Regions from separate parts of the Streptomyces sp. NPDC048411 genome, predicted to be linked through region 2. Evidence: riboswitches for the same ligand, from Rfam matches in the RefSeq annotation. Region 2 holds a riboswitch; the other holds the start of a gene.
The links. A riboswitch is a leader RNA that binds a small molecule or an ion and turns the genes downstream of it on or off. The one in region 2 is predicted to bind cyclic di-AMP.

Region 1: linked by a shared signal. The riboswitch ahead of AB0915_RS20340 (transglycosylase family protein) and the one ahead of AB0915_RS35875 (LysM peptidoglycan-binding domain-containing protein) in region 2 are both predicted to bind cyclic di-AMP.

What each region holds. Positions count from the first base shown of each region.
Region 1 is NZ_JBEZKL010000054.1:35,171-39,481, forward strand. Features, by position in the region: gene AB0915_RS20325 (DUF501 domain-containing protein) at 1-17, opposite strand, end outside; gene AB0915_RS20330 (septum formation initiator family protein) at 99-569, opposite strand; gene eno (phosphopyruvate hydratase) at 763-2,049, opposite strand; gene AB0915_RS20340 (transglycosylase family protein) at 2,352-3,083, opposite strand; cyclic di-AMP (ydaO/yuaA leader) riboswitch at 3,087-3,258, opposite strand; gene AB0915_RS20345 (transglycosylase family protein) at 3,559-4,311, opposite strand, start outside.
Region 2 is NZ_JBEZKL010000188.1:3,333-7,643, reverse strand. Features, by position in the region: gene AB0915_RS35885 (aromatic acid exporter family protein) at 1-387, shown strand, start outside; gene AB0915_RS35880 (DUF5996 family protein) at 540-1,493, opposite strand; cyclic di-AMP (ydaO/yuaA leader) riboswitch at 2,066-2,251, shown strand; gene AB0915_RS35875 (LysM peptidoglycan-binding domain-containing protein) at 2,256-3,023, shown strand; gene AB0915_RS35870 (GMC oxidoreductase) at 3,530-4,311, shown strand, end outside.

The DNA.
Region 1 (4,311 bases), on a different contig from region 2:
GGAGGGGGCGTTTCCATGCCTGCCTTGGATCTACTCGGATGCGTGAACTACGGCTCCGCACAGTGCTGCGGAGACGAGGTGAACAAGGGAATGAGAAGTCAGTTGCGGTCGGCGCTGTCCACGCCGTCCCACAGGTTGGAGTGCCACGGCCGGTCGGTCTCCTTCGCCCCTCCGCTGCGTTCCTTCGCCGCGTCGGGGTCGATCACCGTGTAGCTGGTCTCCCCGGGACTCACGTAGTGCAGGTGCTCCCGGGCCAGCCGCCGGACGTACGCGTCGTCCTGGAGGCGCGCCTTCTCGTCGCGCAGCTCCTCGGTGCGCTTCTCGGCCTCCTGCGCCAGCCGCTCCTGGTCGGCGATGTCGTCGCGCTGCGACACGTACTGCCGCATCGGGTACGCGAGCGCCACCACCAGGGAGCAGACGACCAGGGCGAGGAACGCGGCCCGGCCGGTGAGCCGGGAGCGGCGGGCCTGGCGGCGGTTCTGGGACCGGTAGACGCGGGCGGCGGTCTGCTCACCGAGCAGTCGCAGCCGGGTCGCGGTGGAGAACCGGTCCCGGTCCTTCGCGGCCATGTCTCCGCCTCCCCACTACGCACGTCCGTCCCCGCACACGGTACGGGACCGAGTGCGGGGACGGACGGAGGCCGTGGCCTTTGCCCGGTACCGGGCCTGCGATCAGCCCTTGCCGTGCTGATCAGTCAGCGGAGCGCTGTGCTGATCAGTTCGCAGAGCGCTGTGCTGATCAGTTCGCAGAGCGCTGTGCTGATCAGTTCGCAGAGCGAAACCGCGGGAACGCGGAGCGGCCCGCGTACACCGCCGCGTCGTCGAGGATCTCCTCGATGCGCAGCAGCTGGTTGTACTTGGCGACGCGGTCCGAGCGGGCCGGGGCGCCGGTCTTGATCTGGCCGCAGTTCACCGCGACGGCGAGGTCGGCGATGGTGACGTCCTCGGTCTCGCCGGAGCGGTGGGACATCATGCACTTGAAGCCGTTGCGCTGGGCCAGCTCGACGGCGTCCAGGGTCTCGGTCAGCGAACCGATCTGGTTGACCTTGACGAGCAGGGCGTTGGCGGAGCCCTCCTCGATGCCGCGGGCCAGGCGCTCCGGGTTGGTGACGAACAGGTCGTCGCCGACGATCTGCACCTTGGCGCCGAGCTTCTGGGTGATGACGTTCCAGCCGGCCCAGTCGTCCTCGTACAGCGGGTCCTCGATGGAGACCAACGGGTACGCGGAGACGAGCTCCTCGTAGTACTCGGTCATCTCGGCGGCCGAGCGGGACTTGCCCTCGAACTCGTACGTGCCGTCCTTGTAGAACTCCGAGGCGGCGACGTCGAGCGCGAGCGCGATGTCCTTGCCCGGGGCGTAACCGGCTTCCTTGATGGCCTCGATGATGAGGTCCAGGGCGGCGCGGTTCGACTCCAGGTTCGGCGCGAAGCCGCCCTCGTCGCCGAGACCGGTCGACAGGCCCTTGGTCTTCAGGACCTTCTTCAGCGTGTGGTAGACCTCGGCGCCCCAGCGCAGGGCCTCGGAGAAGGACTCCGCGCCGATCGGCGCGATCATGAACTCCTGGATGTCCACGTTGGAGTCGGCGTGCGACCCACCGTTGAGGATGTTCATCATCGGGACGGGCAGCAGGTGCGCGTTCGGGCCACCGAGGTAGCGGAACAGCGGCAGGTCCGAGGCCTCGGACGCGGCGTGCGCGACGGCCAGCGAGACGCCGAGGATGGCGTTGGCGCCGAGCGAGCCCTTGTTCTCGGTGGCGTCCAGGTCGAACATGGCCTGGTCGATCAGCCGCTGCTCGGTGGCGTCGTAGCCGACGAGCTCCGGGCCGATCTGCTCGATCACGGCGAGGACGGCCTTCTCGACGCCCTTGCCCTGGTAGCGGTTGGGGTCACCGTCGCGAAGCTCAATGGCCTCGAACGCACCGGTGGAGGCGCCGGACGGCACAGCAGCACGGCCCGTGCTGCCGTCGTCGAGGCCAACCTCGACCTCGACCGTGGGGTTTCCGCGGGAGTCGAGGATTTCCCGGGCTACGACGACGTCGATGGACGGCACGAGGCATCTCCTTCTGGGATATGACGCTGGTTGTGCAGGGTCGCTTTGGCCTTGCGACAAGAGCCTAACCGGCTGGGCCGCCTCGGTCCGCCGACCGCCCGCCCCCTGGGACGAAAAAGGACCCAAGGGCACTCGTAGCAGGGCAAAGGTCCAGATTTCTACTGGACGGTAACGACAACGGTTGAACAGTGAATACGAAAAACCCCGACCCGGCACGTACGGGGGAATCCGCGCCGGGTCGGGGTGCTCGGGGAGGAGAGAGCCCGTGTCTACGGGGAGCCCGTGTCCACGGAGCGCCCGTCCTACTTCGTCAGGTGGAGCTGCTGACCCGGGTAGATCAGGTCGGCGTCCTGGACGATGTCCTTGTTCAGCTTGAAGAGCTGCTGCCAGCCGCCCTTCACCTTGTGCTGCGCGGCGATCTTGCTGAGCGAGTCGCCGGACTTCACCGTGTACTCGCCGTCGCCCTTGGCGACCTTCTCGCCGGTCGGCGTGGTGACGGTCTTCTTGGGGGCGGTGCCGCGGTCCGCGCGGGAGGCGGCGGGGGCCTCGGTGCGCTCGGCCGGCTTCGGCGCGGCCTGCTTCGGCGCGGCCTGCTTCGACTGCTGCGCCGGGGCGTTCTGCTGCGCGGTGGAACCGGTGTCGACACCCGGGTCGACACCATCGTTGGTGAGGCGACCGGCGCCGGCACAGCCCCAGGCACCCGGGCCCTGCATGGCGAGGAGCTTCTCGGCGGTGGCGATCTGCTGAGCCTTGGTGGCGAGGTCGGCACGCGGGGCGTACTGCGTACCACCGGCGGCGGCCCAGCTGGACTGCGAGAACTGCAGGCCGCCGTAGTAGCCGTTGCCGGTGTTGATGGACCAGTTGCCACCGGACTCGCACTGGGCGACGGCGTCCCACGTGGCGACGGAGGCGGCGGAGGCACCGGTCGCACCCATCAGAGGAGCGGCGATGGCGGCACCGGTGACACCGGCGAGCGTGGCGACACGGACGGCCTTGGACGGGCGACGGTGCTTGCCCTTGCTGTTCAGCAGCATGGAACTTCTCCTCACCGACGCCTACGAGGTGAGCTGTCGGGTTCGGGCCAAGTGAGTTGCCCGGTCGCATGTCCTAGCACGCGACTTCACCCCGAGCCGGTCCTGACGGTCTTTCGACCATCGGGCCCGGCGGCTTACCTGGGTCCCCCGCTCCTGCCTACGGCGCTTTACGCGTCTGTTCCCTTCGACCGACGGCAGGATTCGGCGTGACGGTCGACGGGGCCCGCGGTGCGAGCGGTTCCGACCGTAAACGTATGCAACCTCGACATTCAAAGATGGGCATAACGGACAATCAGTCCTTACCTGCATCCGAATGCGCAGCGTTTTCGCAGGTGAGGGGCGATGCGGACAGACCCGGCAGGCGCGACACGCCAATTGACGCAAAGAGACCCATGTCTCACTTACGCATAAGCGGACATAGGTCCCTGAACTACCCCGGTTTCTGGGGTGCTTTTAGCCGTTTATCAGACTGCTCTCACTTCGACTTCACGCCGAGATCGAGGCTCTGGCCAGGCAGGATGAGGTCCGGGTCGCCGCCGACCGCACCCTTGTTCGCCTTGTAGAGAGCGGGCCATCCGCCGGGAACCTTCTGTGCGTCAGCAATCGCCGAGAGGTTGTCGCCCGGCCGGACGGTGTAATCGCCGTCGGCCGCCACCGCGCGCGTGTCGCGCCCCTCACTGTTGCCGCGGGAAGCATGCCGGCCCGAGTCCCGGCCACCGCCCCTGCCCGCACCCTGACTCACCTCGGAGGCCGGCGCGCCACGGTGCTTGCCACCCGCCTCATTTCCGGGGACGTCGGACTTCTGGGGCGAGTCAGACGAATCAGACTTCTTGGACGGTGATGTGGCTGACGGCTCTGCCGACGGCTTGTGCGACGCGTTGCCCGACGCCTTGTGCGACGCCTTGTGCGACGCCTTGGCGGACGGCGCCTCGGACGCGTCCCCGCCCTTCGCCGGTTCGGCCGACGGCACGACTCCCGGGTCGACCCCCGGCAACACCCCGTCCTCCGTGAGCCCGGAGATGCCCGCACAGCTGGGCCACGCCTTCGGCCCCTGGTCCTCCAGGACCTTCTCGGCGACCGCTATCTGCTGTGAGCGGCTGGCGAGGTCCGCGCGCGCGGCGTACGCCTCACCGCCGTACGACTTCCAGGCATCCTGCGAGAACTGAAGACCGCCGTAGAAACCGTTGCCGAGGTCGGCGCTCCACATCCCGCCGCTCTCGCACTCCGC
Region 2 (4,311 bases):
TCGCTCCGGGAACTCTTCGCGCAGATGGCCGACGCCATCGAGAGCTTCTCCACGCTGATCACCACCCCGGTGTCCGCCAATGCCGAGGAGGCGGAGTCGCGACTTGCCGCCGCACTGGCCGCCAGTCGCGCCACTCGGGACGTGGTGGCCGACCTTCTGCTGGAGGACGTCCAGGAGCACCCCCGACAGTGGCAACTGCACGGTGCGCTGCTCGCCGAGGTCGACCGCATTCTCGATGAGCTGGACATCGACAAACGCGCTGAACGCCTTGGCGAGGAACTCGACCGCCACTCCGCTGAACTGCACGAACGCCGTCCCCGGCTCGCCGCACTGCGGCGGCGGCTCGGCAGCCACCGGGCCCCGCAGCCGACCGTCCCGGGAGGGTGAGGGTGAGGGCGAGGCGAGATCGAGACCGAGGAATATGACGAGGGATTGGAGCGGCTCCTGCCCACCTCGCATCCGGTCGCCCAGCCGACCCCGGGTCCCCAGGGCAAGGTCCCCGCGGACCGGGAGCGGCAGCTGCACTGAAGCCGCGCTCCTCACCCACCGGCAGACGCACGGGTCCTCAGGCACGGATCGGTGATCCCGCCGGGACAGGCGAGACGGTCGATGTCCCAGCCGGCGCGCCCCGCTCCGGCCTGATAGGCGCTTTCGTAGAAGGCGAGTACGGCCGCACGGGGATCGCTCTCGGTGCGGGCCGCGTCGTACGGCAGCACCGCCAGGTGGCTGCCGCCACGATCCACCCATTGCGCCGACACCGGAGTGAGCGGTTCCTCCGCCAGCCGCGCCGGTTCGGGAGCGGTGTACGAGTAGAACGCGGGCGCGGCGAACGTGTCGTCACCGAACCAGAAACCGAAGCTGATCACTTCCCGGGAGTAGGCCTCTCGCGTCACCGGGTCGATCTGCTGGGGCTGGTCGATCTGACGCTCCGCAAAGCGGGTGTGAGCAATATCGAAGGTGTGCCAGAAATGGTGCACGGGGCTGACTTTCCCCGAAAATCGCGCGGCGAATTCCTCCAGTACCAGGGCCACTTGACTGAGGACCTGCCAATACCGGTTGGCCTGTTCGGGATCGTATGCCGCGTGCTCCGTATCCTCGGCGAACGGCCGGTCGGCGTCAGGCAGATCGAATGGCTTGGGCAAATTGATATCCACCTTGATGCCCAGCGTGTCCAGGGCAGCCATGACCTTCTGGTGGAAGGACGCCACGGACTGGCCCGAAAGCGGGAACGAGACCATCACGCCGTCCAGTCTTGTGATGACGAGTCGATGGCCGACGAAGTCGAAGTCCACCGTGAAAATCGGGTTTCCGTCGATCTGCCCCATGGGGCGGGTGGTGATACCGCGGCCCGTGAGGTGAAACGGAACGTTCCACCAGTGATTGCGCCGGACACTGGCCGCGAGGCGGATCTTTCCGACGACCTGCGCGAAGCGGTGGAGCGTCTCTTTGGTGTCACGCCACTCGGCGAGCGGCATGGGCGGGAACAGCTCCATCGCCATCACCTCTCTCGTGCTGCCGGACGGTTCCGGCGGGTGGGCAGGGCGTTCTTCCGCACCATCATGGCCACGCCGAAGGTGTGCGGCATCTCGTGCGGCCGCCATGGTGTCGTTCGCGTGAACCTGCACGACCTGGCCGGTGGGCGGCCACTCGCGCGCCGCAGTCGGCGCAGGCGGGTGACGCGCGGTCGCTCCCGGCCGTTTCCCCGGGGACGCCCTTCCCGGCGAGTCGAAGGCCGGGTGCCTGCCCCTGACGCCAAAATCTCCTGAATGTCGCAATTTTGGCGATAAAGGGAAGTTGCTCGCTGCTCTGGTGAATGCGTAACCCGAGCAGGCCCGAGGGTCTGCGCGCCGGGCAAATCGCCCTTTTCGGACCGAGTGGCGAGAGTCACCTTCCGGGCCCGCGGACGCAGCGACGTGTCGCCCGGTTCCCTTCTGCGCCAAGAAAGTTGGCTTTGCGGACCGGGGTGGATTGCGAAAATTTCCGCGACTCGATCTTGTAAATGAATTGTGATCGAGAAATGGGGGCTTGTTCAGGTCGGAGTTTCTCGCCTACGGTCACCGTCAATCCGGATGGAACGCCGAATCCTGCCGCCGTCCGGGAACCCGACCATTCACGTACGGCAGGAGCGGGGGACCCGCGCAATCCGCCGATCCGGTATCCGGAACGGCTAGGGGTGAAGTCGTATTCCCATACGGCGAGGCAACTCCAGCCTCAACCCGACAGCTCACCTCGTAGGCGACGGAGAGGAATGCGCCATGCCCGCACAGGTTAACCACCGTCGTCGTAAGTCCAGTTCGCTGACTCGCGGATTCATCGCCGTGAGCACGGGCGGAGCCGCTCTCGCGCTTCCGATGATCGGGGCAACCGTTGCCTCGGCAGCGCCGGCGCAGCCTGCCACCGCCGCCGTCGCCAAGACAGTGGCGCCCGCTGCCGCCCCCGCCAAGCCGACTGCCGTGCGGGCAGCTACGCCCACCGTCTATTCCGTGATAGCCGGCGATTCCCTTTACAAGATCGCCCTGAGCTATTCCGTGAGCGGCGGTTGGCAGCAGCTGTACAAGGACAATCGAGCGGTCATCGGAGCAGACCCCGGCGTCCTTCACGCGGGCCAGAAGCTCACCATCGGCGCCACCGCGCCCGCGGCAGTCGAGTCCACGACGGCCACGAGTACCGCCGCTGCCGTCACCGCGAAGCCTGCGACGTACACGAACGACCTCGACGGCTGGATCAAGGAGTCGCTGGCCGTCATGGCCCAGCACGGCATCCCCGGCAGCTACAATGGCATCCACCGCAACATCATGCGCGAGTCCGCGGGCAACCCCCGGGCCATCAACAACTGGGACTCGAACGCCGCCAAGGGCACGCCGTCCAAGGGGCTCCTGCAGGTCATCGACCCCACGTTCCGGGCCTACCATGTGCCCGGTACGTCGATGGACCCCTACGACCCGGTCGCCAACATCACGGCCGCGTGCAACTACGCCGCCGCCAAGTACGGCTCGATCGACAACGTGTTCGGGGCCTACTGACGCCCGGTTGCGTTGATTCAGGCATGACGGGTGGCGAGGGTCCGATGGGGCTTCGCCACCCGTTCCCGTCGGTGTAGTGCACGGGAGACCATGCAGAAGTCGAGAAGTCAGCCCGCCTCGCTTCGCATCCGGCGGCGTCGTCGGATGTCACGCACCAGCTGCCAGAGAGTAGTGGCCTGCAGCAGGCATGCACACGCGACTGACCATCCCGACTCATCTCCGGCCGGATACGCCTGCAGCGCACCCATGACGAGCATGAGGCAGAGCAGAACACCCAACGCCGATATGGCCAGGCCGACCCGATCGGTCACCTGTGAATGGTCATGGATCAATCGAATCGATGCCTAGGGTGGGACCAGGTTCGGGCCACTGAGGCCGGCCCGCCTGACGCACGGCATTGATCCGGGGCGCCTCCGTCGGGCGCATGTTACCCATCGGTATGTAGTGACTTAACGCGCGAACAGCAGTAGAACCAGTTTCACTCTCTGGAGAGTGAGGCGTGTCACATGAGTGACTTTACCATGCACAATGCAGGCCCCAAGGGCGTTTCGCGTCGAAGGTTCATCGCAGGAACTGGTTCTATTTTAGGAGCCGTGGCCCTCGCGGGTCACACCACCCCGGCCCAGGCCGGGGTCGGCTCCGCAACCGCCCCGATCGACTCCGGGGCCCATGTCCCGGCCCTGGTCATCGGCACCGGATACGGCGGCTCCGTTGCCGCGCTGCGTCTCGCGCAGGCAGGCGTCGACGTGCACATGGTCGAAATGGGCATGGCCTGGGACACCCCCGGCCCGGACGGCAAGATCTTCGCCAACACGACCTCCCCGGACAGTCGGTCGTACTGGCTCCGCACCAGGACCAAGCAGCCCCTCAGCAACTTCCTCGGCTTCCCCATCGACAAGAACATCACTCGCGCCACGGGGATCCTCGACGCCGAGGAGTTCAGCGGGATCACCGTCTACCAGGGCCGCGGCGTCGGTGGCGGCTCGCTGGTCAACGGTGGGATGGCGGTCACTCCCAAGCGTGAGAACTTCGGAGCCATTCTCCCGTCGGTGGACGCCGACGAGATGTACGACATCTACTACCCGCGCGCCAATGCCGGGCTCGGGGCCGGCACCATCGACCCGGCCTGGTTCGACACCGCCGCGTGCTACCAGTACGCCCGGGTCGGCCGTGAGCAGGCCCAGCGTTCCGGCTTCCCGTTCGTCTTCGTGCCCACCGTGTACGACTGGGACTACATGAAGCAGGAAGAGGCCGGAACCGTCCCCAAGTCGGCGCTGGCCGGCGAGAT